3 regions of the Paenibacillus sp. FSL H8-0079 genome follow, and region 2 is predicted to be linked to each of the others. Evidence: predicted binding sites of a transcription regulator. Region 2 holds the regulator's gene; each other region holds the start of a gene.
The links. Region 2 encodes CtsR, which represses protease genes until heat stress. Its sites were predicted from a motif close to ATGGTCAATAAAGGTCAAACA; they were not measured.
Positions count from the first base shown of each region.

Region 1: the regulator CtsR is predicted to act here: its motif matches at 3,869-3,889, upstream of clpP (ATP-dependent Clp endopeptidase proteolytic subunit ClpP).
Region 3: the regulator CtsR is predicted to act here: its motif matches at 2,448-2,468, upstream of clpP (ATP-dependent Clp endopeptidase proteolytic subunit ClpP).

Region 1 is NZ_CP150300.1:5,217,590-5,224,130, reverse strand. Features, by position in the region: gene MHI06_RS23390 (MFS transporter) at 1-627, opposite strand, end outside; tRNA gene MHI06_RS23385 (tRNA-Arg) at 922-995, opposite strand; gene MHI06_RS23380 (hypothetical protein) at 1,323-2,162, shown strand; gene tig (trigger factor) at 2,301-3,641, shown strand; gene clpP (ATP-dependent Clp endopeptidase proteolytic subunit ClpP) at 4,021-4,611, shown strand; gene clpX (ATP-dependent protease ATP-binding subunit ClpX) at 4,624-5,877, shown strand; gene ispG (flavodoxin-dependent (E)-4-hydroxy-3-methylbut-2-enyl-diphosphate synthase) at 5,999-6,541, shown strand, end outside.
Region 2 is NZ_CP150300.1:5,860,897-5,867,437, forward strand. Features, by position in the region: gene MHI06_RS26355 (protein arginine kinase) at 1-631, opposite strand, end outside; gene MHI06_RS26360 (UvrB/UvrC motif-containing protein) at 660-1,184, opposite strand; gene MHI06_RS26365 (CtsR family transcriptional regulator) at 1,216-1,677, opposite strand; gene MHI06_RS26370 (GNAT family N-acetyltransferase) at 2,138-3,313, opposite strand; rRNA gene rrf (5S ribosomal RNA) at 3,492-3,608, opposite strand; rRNA gene MHI06_RS26380 (23S ribosomal RNA) at 3,684-6,541, opposite strand, start outside.
Region 3 is NZ_CP150300.1:187,677-194,217, forward strand. Features, by position in the region: gene MHI06_RS00905 (SIMPL domain-containing protein) at 1-107, shown strand, start outside; gene MHI06_RS00910 (DUF4163 domain-containing protein) at 494-1,591, shown strand; gene clpP (ATP-dependent Clp endopeptidase proteolytic subunit ClpP) at 1,762-2,358, opposite strand; tRNA gene MHI06_RS00920 (tRNA-Arg) at 2,537-2,611, opposite strand; gene MHI06_RS00925 (sugar-binding domain-containing protein) at 3,039-4,064, shown strand; gene gap (type I glyceraldehyde-3-phosphate dehydrogenase) at 4,173-5,180, shown strand; gene MHI06_RS00935 (phosphoglycerate kinase) at 5,330-6,511, shown strand.

The sequences.
Region 1 (6,541 bases), 640 kb from region 2:
TAACATTCGCTGGCGTCCCGCAGCGACTTGGGGGAGCCACAGGAGAAGTGCCAATATGGATAACAAGGCCCACATGCCCAGAGAAGCGCGCCAACCGATGGAGGTTGCTCCTGCTACTGGCACACTCATGCCTGAGGCGATAGCGCCAAATATATTCATGGATACAGAGTATAGTCCGGTCACGATACCTACACGCAATGGGAAATCGCGTTTGATCAAACTGGGTAAAAGCACATTGCTTAACGCAATGCCACATCCCAATATTGCGGTTCCTGCATATAAGGCTAAGACAGAGGGCAATAAACGTAACGCCACCCCCAGAGTTACGATGACGATAGCGATCAGCAAGGCTGATTCAAGTCCTAAACGTTTCGCAAGACGTGGTGCAAAAGGAGAGACTGCTGCAAAAGCGAGTAAAGGAAGCGAGGTCAGAAGCCCTGCCATCGTATGACCGATACCTGTGTCGGACCGGATCATCTCCACAACGGGACCGGTTGCCGTGATCGGTGACCTCATGGTAGCAGCGATGACGATAATGCCTGCTAATAACAGGCCGAATCTTTTGGATGCGGAAGAATGTTCTTCTTCGGCTTGGATAGATGCGTGTTGCTGTATTGAAGATGACATGATAAAATCTCCTGTTTCCTAATGAGTTGATATGTATGGATTGTTACATTATCCACTCCGCAAGCATAACATTCTATGTCAATATCGAGCAATGAAATGGGTCAAACTCATCCTAGAACGCAAAAAAAACTTCCCGAAGGAAGTTTATTTTAATACGTCCCAGGAGGGATACTCTCCTTGCAGTCGAGACTGCGAAGTAGTGCTAACGAAGCGAATGCTCCGACGAACCATTGGGGTTCTCATCCCCAGAACGCAAAAAAAAAAAAGCCTCCCGAAGGAAGCTTTCTTTTAATACGTCCCAGGAGGGATTCGAACCCCCGACCGACGCCTTAGAAGGGCGTTGCTCTATCCAGCTGAGCTACTGAGACATGAATTTTTTCAAGCAAAATTGATTTTATCATATGCAAACAGGAATATCAAGCGTTTTATTTTAAACTATTTTTCGTATATGATATTTGGCGGCAGTAACGTTTTTTTCATTATATTTAAGGTTATGTTAGAATATCAGGAGAACTCAGAAAATAGATCGACAATCGTTTAAATATATACATCTATTTATGTTGATTCCGACTGGAGATTCAGGATATAGAGGAGGTGCTCCCATTAAGGAATCCACGACCCCGGAAACCGAGCACAACAACAATATTGTGCTGTTTCCTAAGACGCTGGACTATTACCAGATTCAATTGACAGTGATGCTTGAAAATGAACGGTATGGTGAAGCGATGAAATTGCTTCACTTTTTGCTGCAATGTCAGGGACAGGAAGAGCGCCACTATGATGAGTGGCGGGCCCTGCTCGAATGGCTTCAGGCTGCGTTCCCTCATTATGAAGAAACTTCACCTGCCGTTGATGAGGAACAGGAAGAGGAAGAGATCAGTGAGGAAGACATGGCGAGGCAGCATGCCCGTTTGAAGCTTGAACAGGATGATGGTTATGCTGATAAGATGCTTCGTACAGTAATGGAAGAACCGTTGTCTGAACAGACGATGCTGGCGTTGGAGCAACTGGCCTATCTTGATCTGCCGAAGATTGACGAGGCACTTACGAGTTGGTTAAAAGATAAGTCGCTTCACCCTTTGCTTCAGTTCCGGGTGCTGCAAACCTTGCGTCGTCGAGGTGTTCAAGGTATGATCCTGTTTACGAGAGGCGAAGAGCAGGTAGAGGTGGAGCTTGATACCGTGCCTCTTAAACCAGAGGAATTCCCGCTCCAAATCGTTCAGATTCTGGAACGAGTGGCAGATCAGACGGAGGTTCATGAACCTACGCTCTTTTATTTTGCCCAGGAACTGTGGATACAATATGTCATGGCGGTGTATGGAACCCGTGATTATGTATCGATGCTGGAAGAAAATGATTCCATGACAGATATATGGGCAGCAGCTCTACATATGACCGTTGCAGACAGTCTGGGTGGCTCGCATGATGAGGAAAATACGCGCTCAATGTATGCTGTGACAGGCGCGATGCGCTTTCGACTGGAGCAGGCTTATCGTTCGATGAAACAGTTTGTATCTGCTGGTTTGGACGGTTAAACGAGGCCGGAAACGTTTTCCTTAAACTGTATCAAGGGATTCCCCTTGAAAAAGAATCTAATCTTGTTTATACTAAAATGGTTATTTTGTACGTGATTGCCTACGTGAACATGTGAATTTTGGAGGGGAAAGTATACAATGAAAGCAACTTGGGAAAAGATAGAGAAGAACCTTGGGGTTCTTGAGGTTGAAGTGGATGCAGATCGTGTAACTGCAGCACTCGACAAAGCTTTTAATAAAGTGGTAAAACAAGCAAACGTACCTGGATTCCGTAAAGGTAAAGTACCACGTTCCATCTTCGAAGCACGTTTTGGTGTAGAGAGCCTTTATCAAGAAGCAATCGACATTTTGCTTCCTGAAGCCTATACAGAAGCAATCGACCAAACGGATATCTTCCCGGTTGATCGTCCTGACGTAGATGTTGAACAATTTGCTAAAGGAGAAACATTCAAGTTCAAAGCGAAAGTAACTGTGAAACCAGAAGTTACCCTGGGTGACTACAAAGGAATCGAAGTTGCTGTAGCAAAAGGTGAAGTAACTGACGCAGAAGTGACTGAAGAACTTGAGCGTCTTCAACAACGTCACGCTGAACTCGTTGTAATCGACGAAGGTTCCGCTGCAAACGGCGACGTTGCAGTAATCGACTTCGACGGTTCCGTTGATGGTGTACCTTTCGAAGGTGGACAAGCTGAGCGTTATTCCCTGGAACTGGGTTCCAACACATTTATCCCTGGATTTGAAGAGCAAGTTGTGGGTCTTTCCACAGGCGACTTCAAAGACGTAGAAGTGACTTTCCCAGAGAGCTACCATGCAGCAGAACTTGCTGGCAAACAAGCGGTATTCAAAGTGAAAATTCACGAAATCAAACGCAAACAGCTTCCTGCATTGGATGATGAGTTTGCTAAAGATGTTAGTGAATTCGACACACTGGAAGAGTACAAAGCTGACTTGAAAACACAATTGGAATCCCGTAAAGCTGACGAAGCCAAAGCTGCTCAAGAAAATGCAGTTGTAGAAAAAGTGGCTGAGAACGCTGAAGTGGACATTCCTTCTGCAATGGTAGAGAGCGAAGTACAGAACATGATGCGTGATTTCGACAACCGTCTGCGCAACCAAGGTATGAACCTTGAAATGTTCCTGAGCTTCTCCGGACAGACTCAAGCTGACCTGAGAGGACAAATGCAAGAAGATGCTTCCAAACGTGTTCGCAACAACCTGGTGCTTGAAGCTGTAGGTAAAGCGGAAAACATTGAAGTATCTGACGAAGAAGTGAATCAAGAACTCGAAAAAATGGCTGAATCTTACAAGCGTCCTGCTGATGAGATCCGTGGCATCCTCGAGGGTAATGGTTCCCTGGACAGCCTTCGTGATGAAGTTAAACTGCGTAAAACGATTGAGGTTCTCCTTGAGAACAGCACAGTTGTTGAGCCGGTTGAAGCTCCAGCTGAAGAAGTTGTTGCAGAAGCTGACGAAAAATAAGACAAGCTGTTATCAACTTGTCAGTTGAATAAACGATAAGGCACGTGAATTATTGCGTGCCTTATTTTTAAATTGCGACATCCATTTTATAGAAAATGAAGTAATAATATGGATGAGTACTAATTTTATTGATCCGTGTACAGTTTTTACATACCTATGACACTTCGTGCAAATAAAAAATCGCAATACGGCATAGGATGGCTTCAATTTGCACATACATAGAAAACATGGTTAAATATGATCAGGCAAAAAAGTAAACGAACTGATGTCTGATACCTCTTGTGAAAAATGACATTGTCACAGGAAAGTGTTAGAATGAATTTGGGTTTGCTTTACAGGTGGCCTATGTCTAATTACATGTAGAAAAGAGGTTGGTCTCATGAGTCTGGTGCCAATGGTTATAGAACAAACCAATCGAGGCGAGCGGTCTTACGATATATATTCGCGTTTGCTGAAGGATCGCATTATCTTTCTAACCAGTGCGATTGATGACGATGTAGCCAATCTTGTCATAGCACAGCTTTTGTTTTTGGCAGCCGACGATCCTGAAAAGGATATCAGCTTGTACATTAACTCACCTGGTGGTTCTGTCACTGCAGGGATGGGTATATACGATACGATGCAATATATCAAGCCGGATGTATCTACCATTTGCGTAGGGATGGCAGCAAGCATGGGTTCTTTATTGCTGACAGCCGGTGCACCTGGCAAGAGATATGCGCTGACGAACAGCGAAGTGATGATTCATCAGCCGCTCGGCGGCATTCAAGGACAGGCTGCGGATATTAAGATACACGCAGAATGGATTATTAAAACACGTCAGAAACTGAATCAAATATACGTCGATCGTACGGGTCAGTCTCTTGATAAAATTGAGCGGGATACAGACCGTGACTTCTTCATGAGCGCTGACGAAGCTAAGACGTACGGCATTATTGACCAGGTGCTCAGTAGACCGATCAATTCCTAAAGGGGTGGTTTCATGTTTAAATTTAACGATGAGAAAGGGCAACTGAAATGCTCTTTTTGCGGTAAATCTCAGGAACAGGTACGTAAGCTGGTCGCTGGACCAGGCGTGTACATTTGTGATGAATGTATCGAACTTTGCACCGAAATCGTTGAGGAAGAACTCGGTCATGATGAAGAAGTAGACCTCAAAGATATTCCAAAACCGAAAGAAATTCGTAATATCCTGGATCAATATGTTATTGGTCAGGAGCAAGCGAAGAAGTCATTGTCTGTTGCAGTGTATAATCACTACAAACGGATCAACACGCAAAGCAAGATTGAAGATGTTGAATTGTCGAAGAGTAACATTTTGCTGTTAGGACCTACGGGTTCTGGTAAAACGTTGCTTGCGCAAACGATGGCAAAAATCCTGAATGTACCTTTTGCTATTGCTGATGCTACTTCATTAACAGAAGCGGGTTATGTGGGTGAGGATGTAGAGAACATTCTGCTCAAGCTGATCCAAGCTGCTGATTATGATGTGGAAAAAGCAGAGCGTGGCATTATTTATATCGATGAGATTGATAAAGTAGCGCGTAAATCCGAAAACCCATCCATTACTCGTGATGTATCGGGTGAAGGTGTTCAACAGGCACTCTTGAAAATTCTTGAGGGAACCGTGGCTTCTGTACCACCACAAGGTGGTCGTAAACACCCTCATCAAGAATTCATTCAGATTGATACAACGAATATCCTGTTCATTTGCGGCGGTGCCTTTGATGGTCTGGAGCAAATGATCAAACGCCGGATCGGTAAAAAAGTCATTGGTTTCAATACCGTTGCTGAGCAACAAGATCTGAAACCAGGTGAATATCTGGGTATGGTATTGCCGGAAGACTTGCTGAAATTCGGTCTGATTCCGGAATTTGTAGGCCGTCTGCCAGTCATCTCCACTTTGGAGCCACTGGATGAAGATACGTTGGTACGGATTCTTTCCGAACCGAAAAACGCGCTTACCAAACAGTACCAAAAACTGCTTGAGCTGGACAATGTGAATCTGGTATTTGAACCAGCTGCATTGCTCGCGATTGCAAAAGAAGCAATCAAACGTAACACAGGTGCACGTGGTTTGCGTGCCATCATTGAAGGCATCATGCTTGAAATCATGTATGAAGTGCCTTCACGTGAAGATGTTACGAACTGTGTTATTACCGAAGAAGTCGTTGAGAAAAGAGTCGTGCCTGAACTAAGCCAATCGAAGGACGATAAGCAGGAAGAAAGCGCCTAATGAAAGCCTGAATCCTGTTTGAACTCTGAAATATAGACTTGTCAGTTCTCCACTTTGGCAGAAGGCGAATTCGTGTCTCTGTCAGGGTGGAGCTTTGACGTTGTGGGGAGAGAAATCACTCATGTATTTAAGACAAGATACACGTCCCGTGAAAGTGGGAAACGTAACGATCGGTGGCAGTAACGAAGTCATTATCCAGAGTATGTGTACAACCAAAACGGCAGATGTTGAGGCGACGGTTGCAGAGATTTTGCGACTGGAAGAAGCCGGCTGTCAAGTGGTACGTGTAACAGTGAATAATGAGGAAGCTGCCGCAGCCATCAAGGAAATCAAGAAACGCATTAACATACCGCTTGTAGCAGATATTCATTTCAACTATAAGCTGGCTTTACTTGCGATTGAGAATGGTATTGATAAAGTCCGGATTAATCCTGGTAATATCGGTAAACGTGCTAAAGTGGAAGAAGTGGTTAAGGCTTGTAAAGACCGCGGCATTCCGATTCGCATCGGGGTAAATGCAGGTTCACTTGAAAACCATCTGCTTGAGAAGTACGGGTATCCTACAGCTGATGCTATGGTAGAAAGTGCATTGTATCACATTGGTATTCTGGAAGAGCTTGATTTCCATGATATCATCGTGTCTCTCAAAGCATCGGATGTGCCT
Region 2 (6,541 bases):
ATATCCCTCTTACCGTCAATCCCACTTGGGAAACTGCGGTTAGAATACGGCCAATCTGTTGTGTCATCACCAGGGCAGGCAAGTGCATCATGACCGATGCTCTGACGCCTGTACCTACATTGGTAGGGCAGCTGGTTAAGTATCCTCTGCGATCATCAAAAGCATAATCCACGTGCGCTTCAAAAGCATCATCTATTGCGGAAGCTTTCTCCCAGGCTTCTTTCACCTGAAACCCCGGATAGAGGCACTGGATACGAAGATGATCCTCTTCATTAATCATAATACTGACAGACTCATCCTCACTGAGAATAACCGCACCATTCCTGGATTCATTCGCAAGACTTGGACTGATGAGATGTTTCTCCACCAGCACCCGTTTGTCGAGTTCGTCAATATCGATCAGATCCAACGTATGAAAATCCCCAAAGGCATGAACGTCATCGTATTGAAGTACTTCGCTCAGCTTATTCAGCACCTCTTCCGATTGCTCATTGGAAGCCAGCATCGGAAACGGAACATGCTGAAGGTTGCGTGCAATCCGGACACGGCTGCTAATGACAATTTCGGAATCAGCCGCATCACTGCGCATCCAGTCGCTGAGCGCCTTCTCTGTAAAGCGCAGATTAGGCATTACGCATCCCTCCTACTAATGACAAACTTTACTCCTGAGCTATTCCTTTTTCAAGTCCTCTGATCTGGTCACGGATCTGAGCCGCCTCTTCAAATTCCTCTTGTGCGATGCTCTCTTGTAGCTCACGCTTCAGATCAGCAATTTGCCGTTTCACCTTGATGCGACCACCAGCTCGTGCAGGCACTTTGCCTACATGGGACGTATTACCATGAACCCGCTTGAACAAAGGATCCAGACGACTGTCAAAATATTTATAACATGAACTGCAGCCGAACCGGCCTATCTTACTAAATTGTGCGTACGTCATACCACACTCTTCACATTGAAGAGCTTTTGCAGGTGGTGTTCCTGCCGATCCACTTTTGCCGGCTGGATCAAAATCAAGCAATCCGGACAACAAGTTGTGAATGGAAAACCCACCTGCTGTTCCAGGGATCATTTCCCCTTTTTCACGGGCACATGACTCACAAATATGGAATTCCGTCTTCTCTCCATTTACGATCTTCGTAAAATGAAGTGTCGCCGGACGTTTATTGCATTCTTGGCACAGCATATTGATGTACCTCCTTTGACCCCGATAGTTTTCATTTACCGAGCAAAGATATTAACATCGCCTTCAACATTCTGGCACGAATTTGATCCCGGTAAGGAAGTTTGACCAATATAACCTCTCTAGATACTGCAGCTCGCATCAACCCGGCTTCCCGTTTGTTCAAGAAGCGCGCTTCTTCCAGTTGATAGATCAGACCTTCGGCAGCTGTCTGCCCGATCTCTTCACCAATACTATGGTGCAAATGATTATGCAGAGCTGATTGGGCCGGTAATTCAATGCGCTGTATGCGAACATAACCACCACCGCCGCGTTTACTCTCTACCAGGTATCCCTTCTCGAGTGTAAAACGTGTGCTGATGACATAATTGATCTGGGAAGGTACACATGAGAATTGATCTGCCAGATCATTACGCTGAATTTCAACCATTCCTTCGGGACTTTCATGCAAAATACTCTTCAGATATCGTTCGATAATATCAGAGATATTACGCATCCAATCATCCTCCACTGTCTGAAACGTTAAGTCAATAAGGACCCACACGCCCCCACAGAGTACACCTTCTCTACCCATTTAACCAATCAGGGAAACAGCGAATCTTGCTTCCACAAGTGTTAACAGGAGAGCGAAGGAAGCACGAAGGTCCTTTAATATTCCCTTGATCCTCCGATGAAATGAATCCCGTATATTGGCGATCATGCATCAGATTGTAGAAAGAAAGCTACTTAAGTATTAAACCTTTAGTTGACTTTGACTTTCTTTGACTTTATAACCATTATAGCATATTTTGTGGTTTTGCCAAGTGGGGTCACTATTCATTTTTTACGATTTTACACGAAATATTCCCCAGACACAAAAAAACCTCCCCAAAATTGCTGAAGAAGTCCATTTGTCTTTCAATAACGCCGTATTTCTATATAAGCTAATCAAGTTGAATGGAACAGCGGAATAGTCATCAGAAGAAATCAAGCAAATAGGTTTCCCGTTCCGGAATCGCTTGTTCCAAAGCCTTGATTGCTGTGTTAGGTCCTTGAATTCTTCCGATCCGTGCCATTTCCGTTGGTCTGCGATATCCCATCAATATTGCCGTAAGGGATTGAATATCTACCTTAATGGTCTGATCATCAGTGACTGGCTCGGATGTTTTCCATATGGACGCGGTTCCGTTCAGTGCCACATTCAATTGCCATACCCCTTCATTCCACGGAGCGTGGGTATCTTCTACCTGAAGAACAATCTGTACCGGTGAATCCTGGCTTGCAAATGGATACTGAGATATAAACTGCTCCACACTAACGATGCGTGCCATAAAGTAAGGTACAATCTCCTGCTGAATCCGTGGGTTATCCAATTGGAAAGCAAGCGTATCACTGGCTGGTGCCTGCAACGTCACTTCCTGGATCATGGAATCATGATTGGCAATGAAAGTCCAGAGCCCTTGTCTAGCCTCTTCATTCAGATAGATAATCTCTTTAATGGTAAACTTATTTTCCTTTACCTCATATAAAAGATAACCTTGTGCTACATCAGTTTCATCATAATATACAGCCTTCTGGCTGGTCCCATTCACAAGAACTGAATTCTCCCACCTTGCATCATCCCGGACCAGGGTTCCGTTATAGCGCTCAGCGTAAGCACTGTATACTTGCTTTAATATGCTAAGACCCGGATCGCCACGCCGAATCGTTCCAGGTGTCGCTTTTTTCGAAGGCAAATGTGCTGTAGGCACTTTATATCGTTTAAATTCAACATAGGTCTCCCATCCATACTTCCGATAGAAACCAAAAGAGAATGGATGCAAGAATGATATGCTCTGTTTGTTACGATTCATTTCTTCCAACGCATGCTTCAGCAGACCCGCTACCCAGCCTTTGCGTCTATACTCTGGCCAGGTGGCTACACCCGCAATACCGCCCATCTCGAACGCTCTGCCATGAATATAAGTTTGAAAAGGAATGATGTGAAGTTTGGCTCCTAGCTGCCCGTCCTCATATACACCCCATATATCCTGTGACGAAAATTGACTCCGCCGTTTTTCTTTTTGTTCTTCACTCATTACTACTTGAAAAGCATATTCGGAGAGTGCCATCGCCGGTTCAAAATCATCTACCGTCAATTTCTGAATTTCCATGTTGTCCTACACCCCATTCGCTAGAGTTATATCAATCCAAATCATGGCCTGATATCTGATATATGTACCCCTTAGAGTGTGTCAGAGGATTCTTACAAAGTCAAATAAGAGATGCTTCCGCATCCCCTTAAATAAACAAATAAAAACCACCACCGAATAACATCGGCAGTGGTTCTTCGCTTGGCGGCGTCCTACTCTCCCAGGACCCTGCGGTCCAAGTACCATCGGCGCTAGAGGGCTTAACGGTCGTGTTCGGGATGGGTACGTGTGGAACCCCTCCGCCATCGCCACCAAACGCGGTGCTTACATTTCAGAGTGTTGTTCTCTGAAAACTAGATTCGAAACGAAACATGCGATTTAGAACTTGCTATTGGATAAGCCCTCGACCGATTAGTACTGGTCAGCTCCATGCATTGCTGCACTTCCACCCCCAGCCTATCTACCTCGTCGTCTTCAAGGGGTCTTACATACTGGGAAATCTCATCTTGAGGGGGGCTTCACGCTTAGATGCTTTCAGCGTTTATCCCGTCCGTACATAGCTACCCAGCGGTGCTCCTGGCGGAACAACTGGTACACCAGCGGTACGTCCATCCCGGTCCTCTCGTACTAAGGACAGCTCCTCTCAAATTTCCTACGCCCACGACAGATAGGGACCGAACTGTCTCACGACGTTCTGAACCCAGCTCGCGTACCGCTTTAATGGGCGAACAGCCCAACCCTTGGGACCTACTTCAGCCCCAGGATGCGATGAGCCGACATCGAGGTGCCAAACCTCCCCGTCGATGTGGACTCTTGGGGGAGATAAGCCTGTTATCCCCAGGGTAGCTTTTATCCGTTGAGCGATGGCCCTTCCATGCGGTACCACCGGATCACTAAGCCCGACTTTCGTCCCTGCTCGACTTGTAGGTCTCGCAGTCAAGCTCCCTTATGCCTTTGCACTCTTCGAATGATTTCCAACCATTCTGAGGGAACCTTTGGGCGCCTCCGTTACTCTTTAGGAGGCGACCGCCCCAGTCAAACTGCCCACCTGACACTGTCCCCGTACCGGATTACGGTACCAGGTTAGAACCTAGATACGATCAGGGTGGTATCCCAACGTTGCCTCCACACAAGCTGGCGCTCATGCTTCAAAGGCTCCCACCTATCCTGTACAGATCGTACCCAAATTCAATATCAAGCTGCAGTAAAGCTCCATGGGGTCTTTCCGTCTTGTCGCGGGTAACCTGCATCTTCACAGGTATTAAAATTTCACCGGATCTCTCGTTGAGACAGCGCCCAAGTCGTTACGCCATTCGTGCGGGTCAGAATTTACCTGACAAGGAATTTCGCTACCTTAGGACCGTTATAGTTACGGCCGCCGTTTACTGGGGCTTCGGTTCACAGCTTCGGATTGCTCCTAACCACTCCCCTTAACCTTCCAGCACCGGGCAGGCGTCAGCCCGTATACTTCGCCTTACGGCTTCGCACAGACCTGTGTTTTTGCTAAACAGTCGCTTGGGCCTTTTCACTGCGGCCCCCTCGTGCTATTCACACTACCGGGGCACCCCTTCTCCCGAAGTTACGGGGTCATTTTGCCGAGTTCCTTAACGAGAGTTCTTCCGCGCGCCTTAGAATACTCTTCTCGCCTACCTGTGTCGGTTTGCGGTACGGGCACCATCACCTGGCTAGAGGCTTTTCTTGGCAGTGTGAGATCATGACCTTCGCTACTACAATTTTCGCTCCCCATCACAGCTCAGCCTTACAATGTGCGGATTTGCCTACACATCAGCCTTACTGCTTAGACGGACATCCATCAGTCCGCGTCACTACCCTACTGCGTCCCCCCATTGCTCATAACGGCTTACGGTGGTACAGGAATTTCGACCTGTTGTCCTTCGACTACGCCTTTCGGCCTCGCCTTAGGTCCCGACTTACCCTGAGCGGACGAGCCTTCCTCAGGAACCCTTAGGCTTTCGGCGGATCAGATTCTCACTGATCTTTTCGTTACTCATACCGGCATTCTCACTTGTATAATGTCCAGCGCTCCTTACGGTACACCTTCAACCCTTATACAACGCTCCCCTACCCCTGATGCAAAGCATCAAGCCATAGCTTCGGTGGTGTGTTTAGCCCCGTTACATTTTCGGCGCAGAGTCACTCGACCAGTGAGCTATTACGCACTCTTTCAATGGTGGCTGCTTCTAAGCCAACATCCTGGTTGTCTGTGCAACTCCACATCCTTTTCCACTTAACACACACTTGGGGACCTTAGCTGATGGTCTGGGCTGTTTCCCTTTTGACAATGGATCTTAGCACTCACTGTCTGACTCCCGGAAGTAAGTCTATGGCATTCGGAGTTTGACTGAGCTTGGTAACCCTTGCGGGCCCCGCACCCAATCAGTGCTCTACCTCCACGACTCTGTTTTCCGAGGCTAGCCCTAAAGCTATTTCGGGGAGAACCAGCTATCTCCGAGTTCGATTGGAATTTCTCCGCTACCCCCACCTCATCCCCGCATTTTTCAACATGCGTGGGTTCGGGCCTCCAGTGCGTGTTACCGCACCTTCACCCTGGACAGGGGTAGATCACCCGGTTTCGGGTCTACGTCCACGTACTCAGTCGCCCTATTCAGACTCGCTTTCGCTGCGGCTCCGGCTCTTCACCTTAACCTTGCACGGGAACGTAACTCGCCGGTTCATTCTACAAAAGGCACGCCATCACCCCTAAAACGGGCTCTGACTTTTTGTAAGCACACGGTTTCAGGTTCTATTTCACTCCCCTTCCGGGGTGCTTTTCACCTTTCCCTCACGGTACTGCTTCACTATCGGTCGCTAGGAAGTATTTAGCCTTGGCAGATGGTCCTGCCGGATTCATACGGGGTTTCACGTGCCCCGCACTACTCGGGATCCGTCTCGGAGGGAACCAACTTTCAACTACAGGGCTTTTACCTTCTTTGGCGGGCCTTTCCAGACCTCTTCGCTTAACCGGTTCCTTTGTAACTCCATGTGAGACGTCCCACAACCCCAAAGAGCAAGCTCTTTGGTTTGGGCTTCTCCGCGTTCGCTCGCCGCTACTGACGGAATCACTATTGTTTTCTCTTCCTCAGGGTACTTAGATGTTTCAGTTCCCCTGGTATGCCTCACACTAACCTATGTATTCAGTTAGGTGTAACTGGAAATTACCCCAGCTGGGTTTCCCCATTCGGACACCCCCGGATCAAAGCTTGCTTACAGCTCCCCGAGGCAGTTTCG
Region 3 (6,541 bases), 1.0 Mb from region 2:
GTGAGGCTTTGATGTCCAAAGCAGCAGATACAGCAGGTGGCACTGAGATTGAAACAGGCCAGGTTAAAGTAAGCACAATCTTGAATATCACGTATGAAATGAAATAAACAAGATTGAATTAGGATTGTAAGCTAGAGTAACCTTTTAAGTGTCATTCGAAAGAGTGCAACGAAATAATGACAAAGACTTTGTCCTCAGGACAGGGTCTTTTTTGTTGCAAAATCAGACTTTGATGAAGTTAGAAGAGAGGGCACCCTTTTGAAGCTGATTGAAATGCTGTCTTTAGGTGTCTTTTTTGTATAGTTGTTCGTGACAAAAAGGTCATATCCCGTTATATTTTCCCTCTGATATTCATCAACATTGTAACTCCAGCTGTAAACCTTTCCGAAATCGGGTTAATTATAATAGAGAGGTGAGCGTATGAGATATGCGATCAGTTCAGGATTACATACGCAATGATCCCTAATTGTAAATTCAGAGAGGAGTTTTATATATGACATCATGGAAAAAATGGACAAGTGCGTTGCTGGCAGCAGGAATTATTGTGGGGAGCGGTGCAGTGTGGCAAGATAGTTCGGTACAAGCGGCTTCTGTATCCTCCAAAGTAACAACCCCGGCTGAGGTGACCCTGAAATCAGGTGGGAAAACACTGACTCAAAAAGGACTTCTACAAGGAGGCTCAACCTGGGTATCGCTTACGGCAGTCAAAGATGTAGCAGGTGGAACCTTGAAATATGATGCGAAAACCAAAGAGTATGCTCTGACAGCAGCGAATAACACGATGACCATCAGCCTTTTGGACGGCCAGCCGAGTGTTCGGATCAACAACTATTATCCTCAAGTGGACGCGAAGCTGATCAACGGCAGATTATATATTCCATTCTCAGCGATGAGAGATTATCTGGGTGTACAGGGGAACTGGGATGGCAAAACCAAAACGTTGACGCTCAGTAAGGTAAAACAAAATAGTGTGAAAGTTAAAGCGGCGACAGTCAAAGTTACTGTGAAAAATGCTGAAGTGGATGTTCAGTACCCGCAAGTGAGTGGACTTGCAAGCAAAGAAGCTGAAGCAGCGATCAACAAAGTGCTGAAGGACGAAGTGGATGCATATGTAGCTGACTTCAAGAAACAGACTTCTGAGTTCGGTGGCGCAACCGCCAACCGCCCGTATGCATTTGAGAGCTCTTATGTGGTGACCTACAATGAAAGTGGCGTACTGGGACTCATTACACAACGATACGAGGATTATGCTGGCGCTCACGGTATGACATTCCGCACGGGCCACACCTTTGCACTGGACACAGGCAAGGAGCTTACTTTAGATGATGTGCTGCAAAATAACAAAACGATGCGCGAGACGTTGGGTAAAAAAGTCGGCGAACAGCTGAAAGCTCGCGGTGGATACCTTGAAGGCTACAAAGGGTTAAATAAAGATCAGGATTTCTATGTGACACCAACGGGTGTGGTCGTGTTCTTCCAGCTGTATGAGTATACGGCGTACGCAGAGGGATTCCCTGAAATGCCATTTACGTATAAAGAGATTCTCCCTAAAGGCACAGAACCTTTTAGTGACGTAACGGGAACGAAATAACGGATCATTATTGTGCACTCATACGTTATTTTTCTTAATAAATAAAAAGAAGAAGCCCCCATCATGTGTTCATGATGGGGGCTTCTTCTCGTATAGACAACACAATGATGTGTTGCTGATTACGTTGGTTGTTGATTATGTTAACGCGTAGACCGTAGTCTACGTCACACTTAGATGCCTTGGGAACCTACGTTTTCGATAACTTTATCAATGATACCGTAATCGGCAGCTTCAGCAGCACTCATGAAGTAGTCACGATCCGTGTCTTTCTCGATCTTCTCCAACGGTTGACCTGAACGCTCAGAGATGATGCGGTTCAAGGTATCACGCATTTTCAGGATGCGGCGAGCACGAATTTCGATGTCGGTAGCTTGACCTTGAGCACCACCAAGTGGTTGGTGAATCATGATTTCACTGTTAGGCAACGCAAAACGTTTCCCTTTCGCACCGGCATTCAGCAAGAATGCACCCATGGAAGCCGCCATACCTACACAGATGGTAGATACATCCGGTTTGATGAATTGCATTGTATCGTAAATGGCCATACCAGCTGTAATGGATCCGCCTGGGCTGTTGATGTATAAGTGAATGTCTTTCTCCGGATCTTCCGCAGCTAGGAACAACATCTGCGCCATGATGGCATTTGCCACAACGTCATTAACGTCGCTACCAAGGAAAATAATACGATCCTTCAGCAATCTGGAATAGATGTCATAGGCGCGCTCACCCCGGTTGCTCTGTTCAACGACCATAGGAATAAAACTCACGTGAAAAACCTCCTCGGAAATGTAAATGTTATTGGTGTTTATACTTAAACTGTTACCGTATTACCCACATAATAAACAATTCCAAACAAAAAGTCAAAGAAAGTCAAACTAACTTGCAAAAAAAAGAAACCTTTCCGGTTTCATTGGTTAAAAGGGTTATGAGCTGTTAAATAAAAAATGGCGCGCCCGCCAAGAATCGAACTTGGATCTCAGGCTTCGGAGGCCTACGTCATATCCATTGGACCACGGGCGCACATTATGTGACAGCAATACTGATTATAGCTCATGGAATATTTAATTGCAAGCAGTTCGTTTTGTATGTTGGTTTGGATTGAGCTAAAAATGATCATGATGAAGAAGAGTGGATAAAGAGTGCATTTAAGTAAATGCTATTAGAGGTTTTGGACATGCCGTATGAAATGTGATTCTGAGCGATATGTAGACGAGAATAATTTGTTTCTTCTATATATGGTATGCGTGAGGCAGTCCTAGATCATGGAAGTCTAGGATTGTGAAAATAGGCGCGTACAAACGCTGAAAGCGTGTCGAAATAACACGTTGAAACACTTGCATGTCACGTCAGTTTTAGGTAGAATAGACGTGGGACTTAAAAAGTTAACCCGGGACGTTTTAGGGCCACGAAAGAGAGCTTGGAACGAGAACTTGCGGGAGTGGAAAGCATGCGAACGATTTTAGAAATACAAAAGCAGCTTCTGCCTGATCTCATGGATATCTTGAAAAAGAGGTATACGATTCTGCAACAGATCATGTTATCGGATGTGATCGGACGGAGAACGTTAGCTAATTCCATGCAGATGACCGAGCGGGTTCTGAGGGCTGAGACCGATCTGTTAAAGGCTCAGGGACTTATTGAAATTGACAGTGCAGGAATGAAGATCAGCGAGGCAGGGTATGATTTGCTGCAGCAGTTAGAGCCCGTTGCTAAAGAGTTGTTCGGATTATCCGAGCTGGAAGAGCGCATCAAGCAAGCCTACGGTCTGCAAAAGGTAGTTGTGGTTCCTGGCGATTCGGATGTTTCTCCATTTGCCAAAAGGGAACTGGGCAGAGCCGGAGCGAAGGCTCTCGGCAATATCATGAGTGACAACGACGTTGTCGCCGTTACTGGCGGATCAACAACGGCCGAAGTCGCAGAGCAACTTAATCCACCAACATCGCTCAAAGGTGTCTGGTTCGTACCGGCACGCGGTGGACTTGGAGAAAGTCTTGAAATTCAGGCGAATACGATCGCATCCACAATGGCAAAACGGGTAGGAGCGCAATACAAACTCCTGCATGTACCGGATTTGCTTAGTGATCATGCCTATGAATCATTAATCCAGGACCCGAGTGTTCAGGAGATTCTGCAGCTGATCAGGCAATCGCGGATTGTTATTCATGGAATTGGTGATGCCGTGGAGATGGCAACGAGACGCAAACTTGCGACGGAGATTGTAGATGAACTCCAGGAGCAAGGGGCCGTATCTGAATCTTTCGGTTATTACTTTAATGATCAGGGTGAGGTGGTACATACCATGCTTACACTGGGAATGCGACTTCAGGATATTGAACGAACCGATGTCGTGATCGGAATTGCAGGTGGCAAAAGTAAAGCTGCTGCCATACACTCCGTGCTGCGATTTGGTCAGGAAGATATTCTGATTATTGATGAGGCAGCTGCCGAAGTCATCGTAGCCGAAATGGAATAAGAATTTACTTTTCATCACAACCATTGTTGTCTTGACGGACTTCACCGTCTGTCTTGAATATATAAGTTTCATAAAAAAAATTAATCAAAACTTGGGAGGAACTTACTCATGATTAAAGTAGGTATTAACGGTTTTGGACGTATTGGACGCTTGGCATTCCGCCGTATTCAAAATGTAGCAGGCATCGAGGTAGTAGCAATCAACGACTTGACTGACGCTAAAATGCTGGCTCATTTGCTCAAATATGATACAACTCAAGGTCGCTTCGATGGCGATGTTGAAGTACACGATGGCTTCTTCAAAGTGAACGGCAAAGAAGTTAAAGTATTGGCTAACCGTAACCCAGAAGAACTTCCTTGGGGCGACCTGGGCGTAGATATCGTTCTGGAATGTACTGGTTTCTTCACAACTAAAGAAGCAGCTGAGAAACACTTGAAAGGCGGAGCTAAGAAAGTTGTTATTTCCGCACCAGCTACTGGCGACATGAAAACCATCGTTTACAATGTAAACCATGAAATCCTCGACGGTACTGAAACTGTAATCTCCGGCGCATCTTGCACAACAAACTGCCTGGCACCTATGGCAAAAACACTGCAAGACAAATTCGGAATCGTTCAAGGTTTGATGACTACAATTCACGCTTACACTGGCGACCAAAACACGTTGGATGCTCCACACCCTAAAGGTGACTTCCGTCGTGCTCGCGCAGCAGCTGAAAACATCATCCCTAACACAACTGGTGCTGCTAAAGCAATCGGTCTGGTAATCCCAGAACTGCAAGGCATCCTTGATGGTGCAGCTCAACGTGTACCAGTAGCTACTGGTTCCCTGACTGAGCTCGTAACTGTTCTGAACAAAAAAGTAACGGCTGAAGAAGTTAATGCAGCTATGCAAGAAGCTTCCGATCCAGAAACTTTCGGATACACAGAAGACGAAATCGTATCTTCCGATATCCAAGGAATCACTTTCGGTTCCCTGTTTGATGCAACTCAAACTAAAGTTCTGACTGTTGGCGACCAACAATTGGTTAAAACTGTAGCTTGGTATGACAATGAAATGTCCTACACTGCACAATTGGTTCGCACTTTGGAGCACTTTGCAAAAATGATTAAGTAATATCTGCAATAACATAGAGCGGAAACAGATGCTATTGTTTCCGCTCTTTATATATCTACATTTTGCAAATTTCTCAAAAACACCAGGATTGACAAGGGATTTTAGCTCTTGATTGGTCCACCAAATACATGGGTGCGGAGGAAATACAGATGAACAAAAAAAGTGTACGCGATATCGAATTGACAGGAAAACGGGCTTTTGTCCGTGTAGATTTCAATGTGCCGCTCGAAGATGGTAAAATTACAGATGACAAACGTATTCGTGCAACGCTTCCTACAATCAACTTCTTGATTGAAAAAGGCGCTAAAGTCATTTTGGCAAGCCACATGGGTCGTCCTAACGGCGAAGTGGTTGACTCCTTGCGTTTGACTCCAGCAGCTGAGCGTTTGTCTGAATTGCTTGGTAAAACAGTGGTTAAAGCTGACGGTTCTGTTGGCGACGCTGTTAAAGCTCAAATCGCTGAACTGAACAACGGCGACGTATTGTTGCTTGAGAACGTTCGTTTCCACGCAGGCGAAGAGAAAAATGATCCAGAACTCGCAAAACAATTTGCTGAACTGGCTGACGTTTTCGTTAACGATGCGTTTGGCGCGGCTCACAGAGCACATGCTTCGACTGAAGGAATCGCTCACTTGCTTCCAGCAGTGTCCGGTTTGTTGATGGAGAAAGAACTTGAAGTGTTGGGTAAAGCAATCTCCAACCCTGAGCGTCCTTTCACAGCTATCATTGGCGGATCCAAAGTTAAGGACAAAATCGATGTGATTGACAACCTGCTGAACATTGCAGACAACGTAATCATCGGTGGCGGTCTGACTTACACGTTCTTCAAAGCACAAGGACATGAAATTGGACAATCCTTGCTGGATGATTCCAAACTTGATGTAGCTCTCGGTTTCATCGAAAAAGCGAAAAAACTGGGCAAAAACTTCTACCTGCCGGTAGATATCGTAGTGTCTGACGATTTCAGTGCGAAAGCTAACACACAAATCGTTGACATCGATGGTATCCCAGCAGATTGGGAAGGCATCGACATCGGTCCTAAAACACGTGAGATCTATGCTGACGTAATCAAAAACTCCAAATTGGTTGTATGGAACGGACCAATGGGCGTATTTGAAATCGAGCCATTCTCCCACGGTACTCGTGCAGTAGCAGAAGCTTGCGCTGAGACAGAAGCTTACACTGTAATTGGTGGCGGCGACTCTGCAGCAGCAGCTGAGAAGTTCAAATTGGCTGACAAAATGAACCACATCTCTACAGGTGGCGGTGCATCGCTCGAGTTCATGGAAGGCAAAGTGCTTCCAGGCGTAGTGGCATTGAACGACAAGTAAGTTTTAGTCTATAGCATGAAGGAGTTGAAA